4 regions of the Nocardia callitridis genome follow, and region 2 is predicted to be linked to each of the others. Evidence: riboswitches for the same ligand, from Rfam matches in the RefSeq annotation. Region 2 holds a riboswitch; each other region holds the start of a gene.
What was found. Region 2 has a riboswitch for cobalamin ahead of metE (5-methyltetrahydropteroyltriglutamate--homocysteine S-methyltransferase). Riboswitches for the same ligand answer to the same signal wherever they lie in the genome.
Positions count from the first base shown of each region.

Region 1 (3,745 bases), on a different contig from region 2:
ACGAATCCGCTCGCCCACTCGGCGAACCGCACCGGCGCGGGGCGGTCCAGTCCGAGTTCGGTGCGCAGCGCGGCGACCTGTTCCGGTGTCGGCGTCGCACCGCCATTGCGCGAAAGCGCGACGGTGGCCGCATCCGAATCCAACGATTCGAACAGGCAGAACACCACCAGCGCGACGACGAACAGTACGACGATGCCCGCGCCGACGCGGCGGGTCAGATATCCGACCATGGTCAGCGAGCGAGCCAGGCTTTGGCGAAATTCGCCCAGTCGTCGGTGCCGGGGACACCGCTCGGCACGCCCTGCACCTCGACGCGTGCGGCGTCGGGGCGCTTGGCGAAGCTGTGCAGAATGAGCCCACCCTCATCCCAGAGTTCTTGTTGCAGTCCGTGATACAGCGCCGTGCGCTGCTCGACACGCAACGAAGCGCGTGCCTCGGCGAACTTCGCGTCCCACGCTGGGCGATGCCAGCCGGTGCCATTGTTCGGTGCGTCGGTGACCATGGTCTGGCCGTAGAAATAGTCCAGGCTGTAATTCCACATCCCCAGGTGGGTGAGCGGCTGCTTGCCCGCGACGATCGCGAAATAGGTGTCGGCGGGTACGGATTCGAGTGCGATGGTGATACCGGCGGCCTTGGCCTGTTCGGCGAACAGTGTCGCCGATTCGACCATGCCGGGGATGGCGTCGGCGGTGTGCATGGTCACCTGGAGGTTCTCTTTGCCCGCTGCCTTCAGCAGGGCTCTGGCCTGTTGCGGGTCGTAGGAGCGTTGCGGCAGCGTGTCGTCATAGAAGGGAGCACCCTTGCCGTAGGTGTCGTTGCCGATCTCGGCGTAGCCGTAGTAGACGGAATCGACCATGGCCTGTCGGTCGACCGCGAGGCGCATCGCCTGGCGCACTCGCACGTCGTCGAAAGGCGCCATGTCCGAACGCATCTGGAAACAGTTCATCAATCCGAATTGCGGCACGAGCAACTTGATGCCCTGGTCGCTGTCGGCACTCTGCGCCTGTACATAGGACATTTCCTGGACCATCTCCGCGTCACCGGAGAGGAACGCGTTCATCCTCGCCTCGGTTTCGGCGATCTGGATGACTTCCACCTCGTCGAGCAGAACCTGCCCGTCCCAGTAGCGTTCGTTGCGGCGCAGCAGAGTGCGATCGCCGGGCGACCAGCTCGCGAGCGCGTAGGGGCCGGTGCCGACGGGCAGCGTCCTGTCGTCGAAGGTGCTGGTGCCGTCCTTGATCACGTAGCAGTACCAGCCGGCCAGTACCGATCCGAAGTCGGCGATCGGTGCCCGCATCGCTACGTCCACGGCGAGGTCGCCGTCGGTGCGGGTGTTCGCGATATCGATGATCGCGACGTCGCCCGCCGAACGCTGCCTCGGGTTGACCATGCGTTGAAAACTCCAGAGCACATCACGCGAGGTGAGCGGGGTTCCGTCGCTGAAGACGATGCCGGGACGCAGCGTGATCCGCCAGCGGCTGCCGTCGGCGTTGGGCTCGACCGATCGCGCGAGCCGGTAGCGCAACGTCAGATCGTCGTTGTAGGCGACCAGCTTGTCCCAGACATTCTTGGAGACGACACCGCCCGCGGAACTGCCCGCGTCGAAGGGGTCGAGCACGTCGGCGCTCGCGGAGCGACCCGCGACGACGGTGCGTAGTCGACCGCCGGGTCGGGGCGGGCCGACCGGAATGTCGGTGGCGTCGGTGCCGCAACCGGTCAGCGATGCGGCGAGCGCGGCGGCGCCGAGTGCGCCGCCCACCAGAAAGCTCCGGCGCCCTAAGGGGTGCCGAGCCGATGTGGAGTTGTTCATGGCCATCCTCGTGGGTGTGTCCCGATACAGCGGGCGCAGGTGTCCTGGCTCCCGGATCGACGCGCACCGCCGGCCTTCCAACCTGGGTAGGTCGTGACCACTGAATTGGCGGATTACTCCTCGGTGACAGTTGCGGGACAGCCCCGGATTCGCACCGGTGTTCCCTACGCCGTTCACCGACGTTACAAGACCGCGCGATGGCGCGTCGGCACGCGGCCGTGGTCACGGCGAAAGGCGAACCGGGCGTGGACGATTCCGACGCTCGGCGAATCCGCTGCGGATCAGCGCAGGTCAGCCAGCCGCATAGGTGGCGTGCCCGCCCGCGCGCTGCACGACACGGGCGAGTTCGGCATTGAAGTAGTCGGCGGCCTCGATATTGGTGAGGTGTCCGGTCGGCCACACTCGGTAGGACGCCAGGTTTCCGGCCTCGCGCAGGATGTCGGCGATGCGCCGCGACATCCGTTTCGGCAGGAGATGGTCGTGCTCGCCCGCGATGACGGTGGTCGGCACCGTCAAATACTTGGCGGCATCGCCCAGTTCGAGGTTCGCCAGCATCGCGGCGTGACGTCCCCGCGCCAGCGGACGACACGATCGCACGATGCCCAGCGCGAAATCGACCTGGTCGGCGGTCGCGTGCTTGGACATCACCCGCGCCTTCAGCAGGAAGTTCACCGGCCAGCCGCCCGGCAACGGCAGCGGGGAGGTGAGCAGGGTTTCGGCGAAGATGATCGGCACCCGAATGCTGGCGCCGAGCACCGTGACCGGCTTGTCGCCGACGGTGAGCGGCTTGTTCAGCAGCGGGAGCAGATCGGTGTCGTAGCGGATACCGCCCGAAGAGGTGTTGACCAGCATGACGGCGGCGGCGCGGCGGCGTACCTGCTCGGGATACCGTGCGGCCCACGCCTGCACCGTGATGCCGCCCATGCTGTGGCCGACCAGTACCGCGCGCTGACCGGGGTGCAGGGTGGCGTCGAGTACGGCGGCGAGGTCGTCGGCGAGGGTTTCGCGGCTGGGCAGCGTACGGCCGGGTTCGCTGCTTCCGTGCCCGCGCTGGTCGTAGACGACCACGCGGTGGTTCTCGGCGAACGCGTTGATCTGCGGGTTCCAGTATTCGAGGCAGCAACTCCAGCCGTGGATCAGCACGATGACGTCGCCATCGGCGGGCCCGTAGGAGTGCACGCGCAGACGAGCGCCGTCGACGGTGGTGACCGGAACAACCTGATGCGGTGTGGTCGGCGCGTTCAGTGCGGCGGTGCGATAGGCCCGCGATCGCAATCCCGCGCGATAAGCGGCGGTCAACGCGCCGTTGGGGGCACCGGCCAGCGCCTGGATGGACGTCTGAATCGTCTTTGTCAGCATCAGGCACTCCTTTGTGTCCGCCACCACATTACCGTGCAAGCCCAGTGCTAGCTAGTGCTAGCAGTCCAGGTGGTGGCCCTGACTCACTGGTAGTAATACCCACGGATCGGTACGTTCATGCCTGAAATCGACCATCCGGAGGGCACCGATCTGTCCTATGCCGTCGGCATACTGCGCGCATGACCTCCGATTCGATCGGTTTCGAGCCGCCGATTCCCGTGCAGCGGATCTTCGACGTCACCAAGGCTTACGGGTTCTATCGCGACTATCTGGGATTCGTCGTCGACTGGGAGTACAGGTTCGACGACCTGCCCGGTGGCGGCCCGCTCTACGCGCAGGTATCGCGTGCCTCGATGACGCTGCATTTGAGCGAGCATCACGGCGACGGCACGCCGGGCACCGTGCTGTGGATCGCTGTGCACAACGTGGACGCCCTGCACGCGGAATTGGCGGACGTGGAATACGGCTTCGCGCGGCCCGGCGCTCCCGAGGACGGGCCAGGTGGGCGTGGGTTCGAGCTCATCGACCCGTTCGGGAATGTGCTGCGCTTCGCGCAGAGCTCCTGACGTCGTCGGA
Region 1 is NZ_BAABJM010000001.1:1,809,274-1,813,018, forward strand. Features, by position in the region: gene ABEA50_RS07690 (ABC transporter permease) at 1-230, opposite strand, end outside; gene ABEA50_RS07695 (ABC transporter substrate-binding protein) at 233-1,810, opposite strand; cobalamin riboswitch at 1,846-1,996, opposite strand; gene ABEA50_RS07700 (alpha/beta fold hydrolase) at 2,102-3,169, opposite strand; gene ABEA50_RS07705 (glyoxalase superfamily protein) at 3,349-3,735, shown strand.
Region 1: linked by a shared signal. The riboswitch ahead of ABEA50_RS07695 (ABC transporter substrate-binding protein) and the one ahead of metE (5-methyltetrahydropteroyltriglutamate--homocysteine S-methyltransferase) in region 2 are both predicted to bind cobalamin.

Region 2 (3,745 bases):
TCAGCAACTGCGGGCGTTCCTCGATGAACGAAGTGGTGACGTGTCCCGCCGCGAAATCCGGATCGTCGAGTACCGCTTGCAGGAACGGAATGTTGGTGCTCACGCCGCGAATGCGGAACTCGGCGAGCGCACGCTTGGCCCTGCTCACCGCCGCGTCGAAATCCCTTCCACGGCAGGTGATCTTCACCAGCATCGAATCGAAGTAGGCGCCGATCTCCGCGCCGAGGGTCGCGCCGCCGTCCAAGCGGACACCGGCACCACCCGGCGTGCGGTAGGCGGTGATCCTGCCGGTGTCGGGCCGGAATCCGTTGGCGGGGTCCTCGGTGGTGATGCGGCATTGCAACGCCGCGCCGCGCACCGTGATCGATTCCTGACTCAGCCCCAGCTCACGCAGCGACTCCCCCGCCGCGATCCGCATTTGCGCCTGCACCAGATCGACATCGGTGATTTCCTCGGTCACCGTGTGCTCCACCTGAATACGCGGATTCATCTCGATGAAGACGTGGTTGCCGCGCTCATCGAGCAGGAACTCCACCGTGCCGGCGCAGCTGTAGCCGATCTGGCGCGCGAACGCCACCGCGTCCGCGCAGATGCGCTCGCGCACCGCGGGATCCAGGTTCGGCGCGGGTGCGAGCTCCACAACCTTCTGATGCCGTCGTTGCACCGAGCAATCTCGTTCGAAAAGGTGAATCACCTCGCCGTGGCGATCGGCGAGAATCTGTACCTCGATGTGGCGTGGGTTCACCACCGCCTGCTCGAGGAACACGGTCGGATCGCCGAACGCCGACTCCGCCTCGCGCGAGGCGGCCTCGATCGACTCCCGCAGCGATTCCGGCTCGGCTACACGACGCATGCCACGTCCGCCGCCACCGGCCACCGCCTTCACGAAGATCGGGTAGTCCAATTCCGCCGAGGCCGCGAGCAATTCGTCGACGTCGGCACTGGGCGCACTCGAACGAAGCACGGGAAGCCCCGCGGCCCGTGCCGCATCGATCGCACGCGCCTTGTTGCCCGCCAGTTCGAGCACGTGCGCGGAAGGACCGATGAAGGTGATGCCCGCACGATCACACGCGGCGGCGAGATCGGGGTTCTCGGAGAGGAATCCGTAACCGGGGTAGATGGCGTCGACGCCCGCCGACACGGCGGCATCGATGATCGCGTCGATCGAGAGGTAGGCCCGGACGGGGTGGCCCTCCTCGCCGATCTGGTACGCCTCGGCCGCTTTCAGTCGGTGGACCGAATTACGATCCTCGTACGGGAACACGGCGACGGTCCCGATGCCGAGTTCGTACGCCGCGCGGAAAGCACGGATCGCGATCTCACCACGGTTTGCAACCAACACTTTCGAGAACATTGATTCAAGGTACCTGGCGCTCAGCCCAGGCACTATAGGCAACTCCCGATCTCGCCGATCTTCACAACCGAACATGGCAGCGTTGCGAAGTCCGGGTGACATGGCGGAAACATCCCCCACACGGGCCGTGCGCTGGCACGACTGCGCCCGCGCGCTGGGTGACCGGACACCGGGCGCGGGCACCGCGTTCGAACGCCTATGCTCGAGGGTGCAGCTGGTTCACCGAAGCGCGTACGAGATGGAGCCCCTACGTCGTGCGGAGGTGCCGAGCCCGATCGTCCGCAGGACGAAACGGTGAAGAGGGAACCCGGTGGGAATCCGGGACTGTCCCGCAGCGGTATGCAGGAACGACCACCGTCATGACGCACTGAGAGCACGGCACGCGCGAGCGGGTCGCTCGGGAAGCGACGGTCAGTAGGTCGGCCCGTAGGGGTCGGTGCCTGTGAGTCCGAAGACCTGCCAACTGTGCCGGATACGCCGTATCCGGCGGCCACCGCCTCGTGGATATGGGCGCGCGGACCACTACTTCGATGTGTCGGGCTCCCCTACCGGGTTCTCCGGCGGGTCGAAGGGTTCTCCGCACGCCCCGGCGATGGTCTGCTACCTCAGCACTGGAGAAGCCACATGACTGTTTCATCTCAGAAGCCGTTCACCGCAACAGTTCTCGGACTCCCACGGGTCGGCCCGCGGCGTGAGCTCAAGCGGGCCACCGAGTCCTATCTCGCGGGCAGGATCGATGCCGACGCGCTGCACGCCGTCGCACGGGACCTGCGGCGTGATCAGTTCGCCGAACTACTGGCCGCCGGCCTCGACTCGATCCCGGTAGGCACGTTCTCGTACTACGACCAGGTACTCGATACCGCCGTGTTGCTCGGCGCGTTGCCGCCGAGGGTCGCGGATATCGCGGATCCGCTGGATCGGTATTTCGCCGCCGCGCGCGGTAACGACACCGTCGAGCCGTTGGAGATGACCAAATGGTTCGACACGAACTACCACTACCTGGTGCCCGAGATCGGCGCGGACACGACGTTCTCGCTGAATCCGGAGAAGGTACTGCAGGAGCTGCGTGAGGCGATCGAGCTGGGCGTACCGGCTCGGCCGGTGGTGGTCGGGCCGATCACCTTCCTGAAGTTGGCCAAGTCCGCCACCGGATCACCGCTGGACCGACTGGGCGAGTTGGTCGGGCTGTATCGCGAATTGCTGCGACTGCTCGCCGAGGCGGGCGCGCAGTGGGTACAGCTCGACGAACCGGCGCTCGTCACCGATCTGACGGCGGACGAACTCGACGCGGTGCGCACCACCTACGCCGAATTGTCCTCGGCGGCCGAACGTCCCGCGATCCTGGTGGCCACCTACTTCGGTCACCCCGATGCGGCGTTGCCCGCCCTGGCCGGGACCGATATCGATGCGGTCGCACTCGATTTCACCGCGGGTGTCGATGTCGCCGCGGTGGCCGAGGTCCCCGCGTTGGCGAACAAGCTGTTGGTCGCGGGATTGGTCGATGGACGCAATGTCTGGCGCGCCGATCTCGACCATGGTCTTGCCATGCTCGCCACCCTGCTCGGCAGTGCGGACAGCGTCGCGGTATCCACCTCGTGCTCGCTGCTGCACGTGCCCTACACCCTGGCGGTGGAGACCGGGCTGGAGGAGCGGCTGCGTTCGTGGCTGGCCTTCGGCGCGGAGAAGGTCGCCGAGGTGCGGCTGCTCGCGACGGGGCTGGCCGAGGGTCCCGAGGCGATCGGCGCCGAATTGGCCGCCACGCGTGCGGCGTTGGCCTCGCGTAAGGCGGATCGCCGGCTGGAGGATCCACAGGTGCGTGCCCGACTGGCCGGGCTCGACGCCGAGGCCCTGCGTAGGGCGCCCGCCGAGGAACGCAGGGCGCTGCAACGGGATCGACTGCGACTGCCGTCGCTGCCGACCACCACCATCGGGTCCTACCCGCAGACCTCGGCCATCCGGTTGGCCAGGGCGGCGCTGCGCAAGGGTGAGATCGATCAGCAGGAGTACATCCGGCGGATGCGCGCCGAGATCGCCGAGGTGATCGCGCTCCAGGAGGAACTCGGCCTCGACGTGTTGGTCCACGGCGAGCCGGAGCGCAACGACATGGTGCAGTACTTCGCCGAGCAACTCGATGGCTTCGCGGCGACCGAGTTGGGCTGGGTCCAGTCCTACGGCACCCGGTGCGTGCGTCCGCCGATCCTGTTCGGGGACGTGGCTCGGCCGACGGCGATGACGCTGGACTGGATCACCTACGCGCAGTCCCTGACCGAGAAGCCGGTCAAGGGCATGCTCACCGGGCCGGTGACCATTCTGGCGTGGTCGTTCGTGCGTGATGACCAGCCGTTGGCCGATTCGGCGCGGCAGGTGGCCTTGGCGATTCGCGACGAGACG
Region 2 is NZ_BAABJM010000002.1:1,935,134-1,938,878, forward strand. Features, by position in the region: gene ABEA50_RS17555 (pyruvate carboxylase) at 1-1,354, opposite strand, end outside; cobalamin riboswitch at 1,613-1,832, shown strand; gene metE (5-methyltetrahydropteroyltriglutamate--homocysteine S-methyltransferase) at 1,979-3,745, shown strand, end outside.

Region 3 (3,745 bases), 1.4 Mb from region 2:
TGCGAGCGTTTCACCGGGCAGCAGCTTGAACTCGTCGACCCGCTTCTGGAAATCCGCTTCGGTCATGTCATCGAAGTCCTTCATGCCCGAATTGTCACCACGGATGATGCCGACCCAGTTGCGTTCGACCTCGGTGACGTGCTTGATCAGGCCAGCCACACACAACTCGCTGACGGTGGTGCGCGCCGCGGACTGCTCGTCGGTGAGGTTCTGGGCAGTGTGCCGCAGGAAGAAGCGTGCCTGGTTCAACTCGGCGAGCAGGTCGTCACGTTCGGTCGAGGTGGTCGGGTCGACGGGCGTTGTCGAGGTCATGGTCAGCCTTTCGAACTGGGGATTCAATGGTCGGTTCGTGCGTCGATGGCTACGCTATGACCTATTGCGGTCACTTTCTGTCCGCAATAGCGGGAAGACTGGAAAATATGGCGAACACCAGCGTCAGGACACTGCGACTGCTGTCCTTGCTACAGACACACAAGTACTGGCCGGGCATCGAACTGGCCGATCGGCTAGAGGTTTCGGGGCGAACCCTGCGGCGCGATGTCGAGCGGTTGCGCGAACTCGGATACCCGGTGCAGGCGCATCGGGGTGTCGACGGCGGCTACCAGCTCACGCCGGGTGCCGCGCTGCCGCCCTTGATGATCGACGACGAGGAAGCGGTAGCGCTGGTCGTCGGCATGCAGGCGGCCGTGCACGGGACCGTTGAGGGGCTCGCGGAACCCTCGGTTCGGGTGCTGGCCAAGGTGATTCAGGTGCTGCCCCCGCGCCTGCGTCAACGCGTCGACGCCTTGCGCACGATGACCGTGCCCGCGGCGTGGAGCGCACCGGACGGCCGGGGTACGGATCCGGTCGCGCTCACCACCGTCGCCACCGCGTGCCGCGACAATGAGCGTCTTCGATTCGATTACACCGCCGTGGGCGGTCGGCGAACGCAGCGCCACACCGAGCCGCATCGCCTTGTCGCACTGGGTCGCCGGTGGTATCTCGTCGCCTACGACCTCGACCGGCACGGCTGGCGCAGTTTCCGGTTGGACCGGCTCGTCGACCCGTCGGGCGACGGTTCTCGGTTCCGTCCGCGCGAACTTCCCGCCGCCGATGCCGCCGAATTCGTCCGTGCCGGAATGGATCAGGCGCGCCGGCCCCACCGGATCGAGGTGGTGGTCCGTGCGCCCGCGCAGTATGTGCGCGAGCGCATCGGCCGCTGGTGCACCGTGGAGACCATCGATCTGCGCCACTGCCGAGTCCTGATGAGCGCCGACTCCATGGAATGGCCGATCATGGGCCTCGGCACGTTGAACGCGGAATTCGACGTGATCGAGCCGGAGGCACTGCGCGACGAGCTCCGGGCCTGGGGCGCCCGCTTCGCCCGCGTCTGAACGACGTCGCGTGCTCGAACGGGCCCGGCGGCGATCGTTCCGGCATGGCATGCGCGCCTCGGGCAGCAAACCGACGAGACGGCTGATGCTAAGTTCCTTGCGCAGGGAACACCGGTGCGAATCCGGGGCTGTCCCGCAACTGTGACCGAGTAGCAAACCTTCATCCGATGGCCACGACCTGCCTGGGTTGGAAGGCCGAAGGCGAGTGTTGATCCGGGAGCCAGGACACCTGCTCCGCAGTTCAGGATCGAATTTCACGAGGATGAAGATGCGAGTGTTCACTCGCCGCGCTCGGCGTCACGCCGTGCGGCTACCCGACCATGCCCGCGATGTCCTACCGCGTCGGCGTTCCACCCGTGCCGTCATCTCGGCCGCACTGCTCGCTGTCGCGATGGTGTTGCCCGCCTGCGGGGCCGGTGATACCCCGACAGACGCGGCGGCCGCCGCGCACCGATTACGCGAGTCCGGTGACGGCACGCTGACGATCTACAACTCCTACAAGATCGCCGGGCTCGACCCGATCGGCACCGGAACGAACTGGCTGTTCGACTGGGGCGTGGCGGAGAATCTGTTGCAGGTCGCCGAGGACGGCACGGTCCAACCCTGGCTGGCCCGCGACGTCTCCCGCGACGGCGACACCCGCTGGGTGGTGACCTTGCGCGACGGTGTCACCTTCCAAAACGGCGCGCCCGTCGACGCTCCCGCTGTCGCCGCCGCGCTCACCAGGCAGATCGCACGGTCCTCGGCGGCACAGGTGTATTTGGATCCCGCCACCACCGCGACCGTCGAAGGCGGAAAGGTCGTGCTGACCACGCCGCGACCCAACGCCATGGTGCCCGCGGCGCTGGCAGCTCGCGACAACTCCTTGCAGATCTACGATGTCGCGGCGATGGCGGCCGCGGGCGGTGATTCGGCGAAGATCGTCGGCGCCGGTGCTTACTCGGGGCCCTACGAGATCACCGAATGGTCGCCCGACAATCTGGTTTTGGCTCCCTATCCGCGGCATTGGGAGGGCCCACCGCCGCTGCGGGGCGTCACCGTGCGGGTGGTCCCCGACGAGCAGGCGCGCCTGGCCGGCGTGCGCAGCGGCGAGGCCGATATGGCGTTCTATCCGTCGACCTCGGCGCAGCTCGAACTCCAGGGTGACTCCGACACGCACGTGTTGTCGTCGCCGGAGGCGTTGCAGTCGCTGTTGGTGGAGATGAACGCCAAGGCGGGGATTTTCACGGATGTCGCGGTGCGCAAGGCCTTCGCCGCCGCCATCGACTACGAGGCCGTCGCCGCCGATGTCGGCAACGGCCAATTCGAGGCGGCCACCGGGCTCTATCCGCAGAACATGCCGTTCGCCGTTGCCGATCAGGTGCACGACCTCGATGCGGCCCAACGGCTGCTCGACGATGCGGGTTGGCGGACCGGACCCGACGGAATCCGGCAGAAGGACGGACGGAAACTGGTGGTGCGCTTCGTTACCCAGGCGCAGGGCCCGGAGACCAATGATGTGGCGATCGCGATTCAGGATCAGGTCGCCAAGGCCGGATTCGCGTTGCGCATCGACAATGCCGAGGACTCCGCCGAGGTGAAGAAGGACCCGACGGCGTGGGAATCGTCGGTGGCGCTCAGTGGTTCGCTCTCGGGCACCGCCGATCCCGTCCAGCCGTACCTGGTGCGGTGGACCACCGGTGGTTCGTCCAATGCGCAAGGTGTCGCGAATGCCGAGATCGATGACATCGGCCGACAACTGCGTGGTGAATTCGATCCAGGGCGCCGCGATCAGCTACTGGAGCGCGCGCAGCGAATTCTGGTGGCCGAGCAGGCCTATGTTGTCGCGGGCACCTTCAAATACTTCACGGTGGTGACCGGGCCGGAGTGGGCCGATTACACCGTGTCGAACGTGCGACGCCACATCACCAGCCGCACCGGCGCCTGACGGCGGCACCGATGCGTGTTCTCACCCTGGCACGGCACAGGGTGTTCGAGGCCCTTGTCACCCTGTTCGGCGCCAGCGTGCTCATCTGGGCGTTGATGCCGCTGGCTCCCGGTGATCCGGCGCGGATGATTCTTGTCGCCCAAGGCATTCCCGAGCCGACTCCGGCGCAGATCAGTGCGCTGCGGCAGCGTTTGCACCTCGATCACGGGTTGATCGAGCGGTACGCGCACTGGTTGTGGGGTGTGCTGCGCGGCGACTTCGGCCTGTCGTTCGCCTCTGGTCGCCCGGTCGCCGACGAGCTCGGCGCGCGCCTGCCCGCCTCGCTGACCCTCGCGGCGGTTTCGTTGGTACTCGCCGTGGTCGTCGCGGTGGCATTGGGTGTCGCCGCCGCACAGTTTCCCGGTCGCTGGCCCGATCACGGAACGCGCGGGCTGGCATTGGTTTT
Region 3 is NZ_BAABJM010000002.1:505,590-509,334, forward strand. Features, by position in the region: gene ABEA50_RS11100 (DinB family protein) at 1-312, opposite strand, end outside; gene ABEA50_RS11105 (helix-turn-helix transcriptional regulator) at 420-1,373, shown strand; cobalamin riboswitch at 1,447-1,624, shown strand; gene ABEA50_RS11110 (ABC transporter substrate-binding protein) at 1,636-3,300, shown strand; gene ABEA50_RS11115 (ABC transporter permease) at 3,312-3,745, shown strand, end outside.
Region 3: linked by a shared signal. The riboswitch ahead of ABEA50_RS11110 (ABC transporter substrate-binding protein) and the one ahead of metE (5-methyltetrahydropteroyltriglutamate--homocysteine S-methyltransferase) in region 2 are both predicted to bind cobalamin.

Region 4 (3,745 bases), 1.1 Mb from region 2:
ACGACCAATCCGACAGCGGCGGCGACCGCGGCCGAACCCCACAGATCCAATGCCGGTCGTTGTTCATCGACCGACTCGGGGACCGTGAACGCGGCCGCGAGCAGTGCCAATCCGGCTAGCGACATACCGAGGAAGATCGACGTCCACGACCAGTATTCGAGCAGGAGCCCCGAACCGATGATGCCGAGAATGGCTCCGGCGCCGGCCATTCCCGCCCACAGGCCGATGGCGCCGCCTCGGCGCTCCTCGGGAAAGCTCGCGGTGAGCAGTGACAGCGTCGATGGCATCACGAACGCGGCGCCCGCACCGGCGAGCGCGCGGGTGCCGATCAGCCAGGTCGGATCGTTGACGAGCAACGGCACCGAAGACGCGGCCGCGAACACGCAGAGTCCCACGATCAGTACGACACGGCGTCCGTAGCGGTCGCCGAGCGCGCCGGCGGGCAGTACCAGGCAGGCCAGCGCCAGGGTGTAGCCGTCGATGATCCAGGTCAGCTCCTTCTGGGTGGAGCCGGTCGCGCCCGCGATCTCCGGGAGGGCTGTGTAGAGCGCCGCCATCGACGCGATCACCAGTGTCACCGCGAGACTGGCGACGACGAGCGTCCACCGTTGCGTGGCGGAGAGGCGGGTCGTGGTGAGTTCCATCGAGCCTCCGAAGTACCATGACAGAGCTAACAGGACTATCAGTATCGCTACGCTACTATCAGTATCATAAGTCGCGGAACAACAACAGACGCAGGCGAGTTCGAGAGGGGACCGGCGCAACTCATGACCATGACCGGTGCAGCCGACATGGATCCACGCAAGGCGCGCTCGCGTACCAGGCTGCTCGACGCCGCCGCGAGCTTGCTGACATCCGGTGGGGTGGAAGCGGTGACGATCGAGGCGGTCACCCGCATGTCGAAGGTCGCCCGCACGACTCTCTACCGGCACTTCGACAGCGTCGTCCGGCTGCGCGCCGCCACGCTGGAACGCCTGCTGCCCCCCGGTATCGAGCCGGCGCCGCAGGGCCCGCTACGCGAACGGTTGATCGATCTGCTGGTTCGACAGGCCGAGGTGGTCGACAACGTGCCCCTCCAGATCTCGACGTTGGCGTGGCTCGCGACGGGCGAGGGCACCGACACCGGCGACGTGAGTGAACTGACGGTGCTGCGGCAACGGCTCATCGAGCAATACCGCGTGCCCTTCGATCAGCTCTTCGATGCTCCCGAGGTGCGTGACCAGCTCGGCGAATTCGACACCACCCAGGTATTGTCGCAGCTCATCGGCCCGATCGTGTTCGTGCGGCTGCTCGGCATCTCCCCGACGACGCCCGCCGATTGCGCGCGGATCGTCGATGACTTCCTCGCCGCGCGATCGGTGCGTGGTGGGCAGGCGGATCGGGCACCGCGGGCCGACGGGTAGCATCTGCCGTGCTCGGCGGGCGACGAGGAAACCGGTGTAAATCCGGTGCGGTCGCGCCACTGTGAACAGCCAGACCCTCTCCGGCGAGCAGCAACCCCCGATGGGCGCGTAACCCGAGGAAGGCCGTCACCTGTGATTTTGCTGCTGTCCACCTCCGACACCGATCTGCTGAGCGCGCGCGCGAGCGGCGCACGCTACCGGTGGGGCAATCCCGCCCGACTGTTGGTGGAGGACCTGCCCGCCTTGCTCGACGGCGCCGAGTTGGTGATCGTGCGCATTCTCGGCGGTAAACGAGCATGGGAACCGGGGTTGGACGCGGTGCGCGCGAGCGGCGTCCCGATGGTCGCGCTCGGCGGTGAACTCGCGCCGGACGCGGAATTGATGGAGTGTTCCACCGTGCCGGGCGGTGTCGCCGCGGACGCGCACAACTACCTCGCCGCGGGTGGTGCGGACAATCTGCGTCAGCTGTACAACTTCCTGTCCGACACCGTGTTGCTCACCGGCCACGGTTTCGAGCCGCCGGTGCAGTTGCCGAGCTGGGGCGAGCTCGAGCGTGCGGCGGCGCCGCACGAGGTCGACCGCCCCACCGTCGCGGTGATCTATTACCGCGCACAGCATTTGGCGGGCAATACCACCTACATCGAGGCCATGTGCCTGGCTGTCGAGCAGGCGGGTGCGCGGGCACTGCCGTTGTATTGCGCCTCGCTGCGCACGGCGGAGCCGGAGCTGATCGACACACTGCGTCGGGCCGATGCACTGGTGGTCACCGTGCTGGCGGCGGGCGGAACCAAACCGGCTACCGCCTCGGCGGGTGGCGAGGACGAAGCGTGGGACGTCGGCGTGCTGGCGGACCTGGACGTGCCTATCCTGCAAGGCCTTTGCTTGACCAGTGGACGGGCGCAGTGGGCCGCCAACGACGACGGGCTTTCGCCACTCGACGTCGCCACGCAGGTGGCGGTGCCGGAGTTCGACGGCCGCATCATCACGGTGCCGTTCTCGTTCAAGGAGTTCGACGCCGACGGGCTGTCCACCTACGTGCCCGATCCTGAGCGAGCCGCACGGGTGGCGGGCATCGCGGTGCGGTACGCGCGCCTTCGTCACATTCCGGCCGAGCGCAAGCGGGTGGTGCTCATGCTCTCGGCCTATCCGACCAAGCACGCGCGCATCGGTAACGCGGTCGGCCTGGACACCCCGGCCAGCGCGATTCGACTGCTCACCGAGATGCGTTCGGCGGGTTACTATCTCGGCGAGCCGGGCGAGATTCCCGGTCTGGAGGAGCGCGACGGCGACGCGCTCATTCACGCGCTGATCGCGGCGGGCGGGCAGGACCAGGACTGGCTGAGCGCGCAGCAGTTGGAAGGCAACCCGATTCGCATCGGCGCCGAAGAGTACGCCGCATGGTTCGACACCCTGCCCGAGGATCTGCGCGCGGCGGTGATCGAGGCGTGGGGGCCGCCGCCGGGCGAGCAGTACGTGGATCGCTCCGCCGACCCGAAGGGCGAGATCGTGATCGCCGCTTTGCGTTTCGGCAATGTGGTGCTGATGGTGCAGCCGCCGCGCGGCTTCGGTGCGAACCCGGTCGCCATCTACCACGATCCCGATTTGCCGCCGAGCCACCACTACCTGGCCGCCTATCGCTGGCTCAGTGCCCCGGCGGGTTTCGCGGCCGACGCGATGGTGCACCTGGGCAAGCACGGCAACCTGGAATGGCTGCCTGGCAAAACCCTCGGCATGTCGGCCTCCTGCGGCACCGACGCGGCGTTGGGTGAGTTGCCGCTGATCTACCCGTTCCTCGTCAACGATCCCGGCGAGGGCACGCAAGCCAAGCGTCGCGCGCACGCCACCCTGGTGGACCACCTGATCCCGCCGATGGCACGCGCCGAAAGCTACGGCGATATCGCGCGGCTGGAGCAATTACTCGACGAGCACGCCAATATCTCCGCGCTCGACCCCGCGAAACTGCCCGCCATCCGCCAGCAGATCTGGACGCTGATGCGCGCGGCGAAGATGGATCACGATCTCGGCCTCGCCGAACGCCCCGACGAAGAGGTGTTCGACGACATGCTGTTGCACGTCGACGGCTGGCTGTGTGAGATCAAGGACGTGCAGATCCGCGATGGGCTGCACATCCTCGGGCAGGCGCCCGTGGGTGCGGCCGAACTCGACCTGGTGCTGGCGATGTTGCGTGCCAGGCAGCTGTGGGGTGGTGAGCGGTCGGTGCCTGGTCTGCGCGAGGCACTCGGGCTCGACGAATCCGGTGACGCCGCACGCGAATCCGTGGACGCTGCCGAAGCGCGGGCCCGGGAACTGGTCGCGGGATTGCAGGCGGCGAACTGGTCGCC
Region 4 is NZ_BAABJM010000002.1:875,585-879,329, reverse strand. Features, by position in the region: gene ABEA50_RS12795 (MFS transporter) at 1-644, opposite strand, end outside; gene ABEA50_RS12790 (TetR/AcrR family transcriptional regulator) at 774-1,403, shown strand; cobalamin riboswitch at 1,380-1,502, shown strand; gene cobN (cobaltochelatase subunit CobN) at 1,536-3,745, shown strand, end outside.
Region 4: linked by a shared signal. The riboswitch ahead of cobN (cobaltochelatase subunit CobN) and the one ahead of metE (5-methyltetrahydropteroyltriglutamate--homocysteine S-methyltransferase) in region 2 are both predicted to bind cobalamin.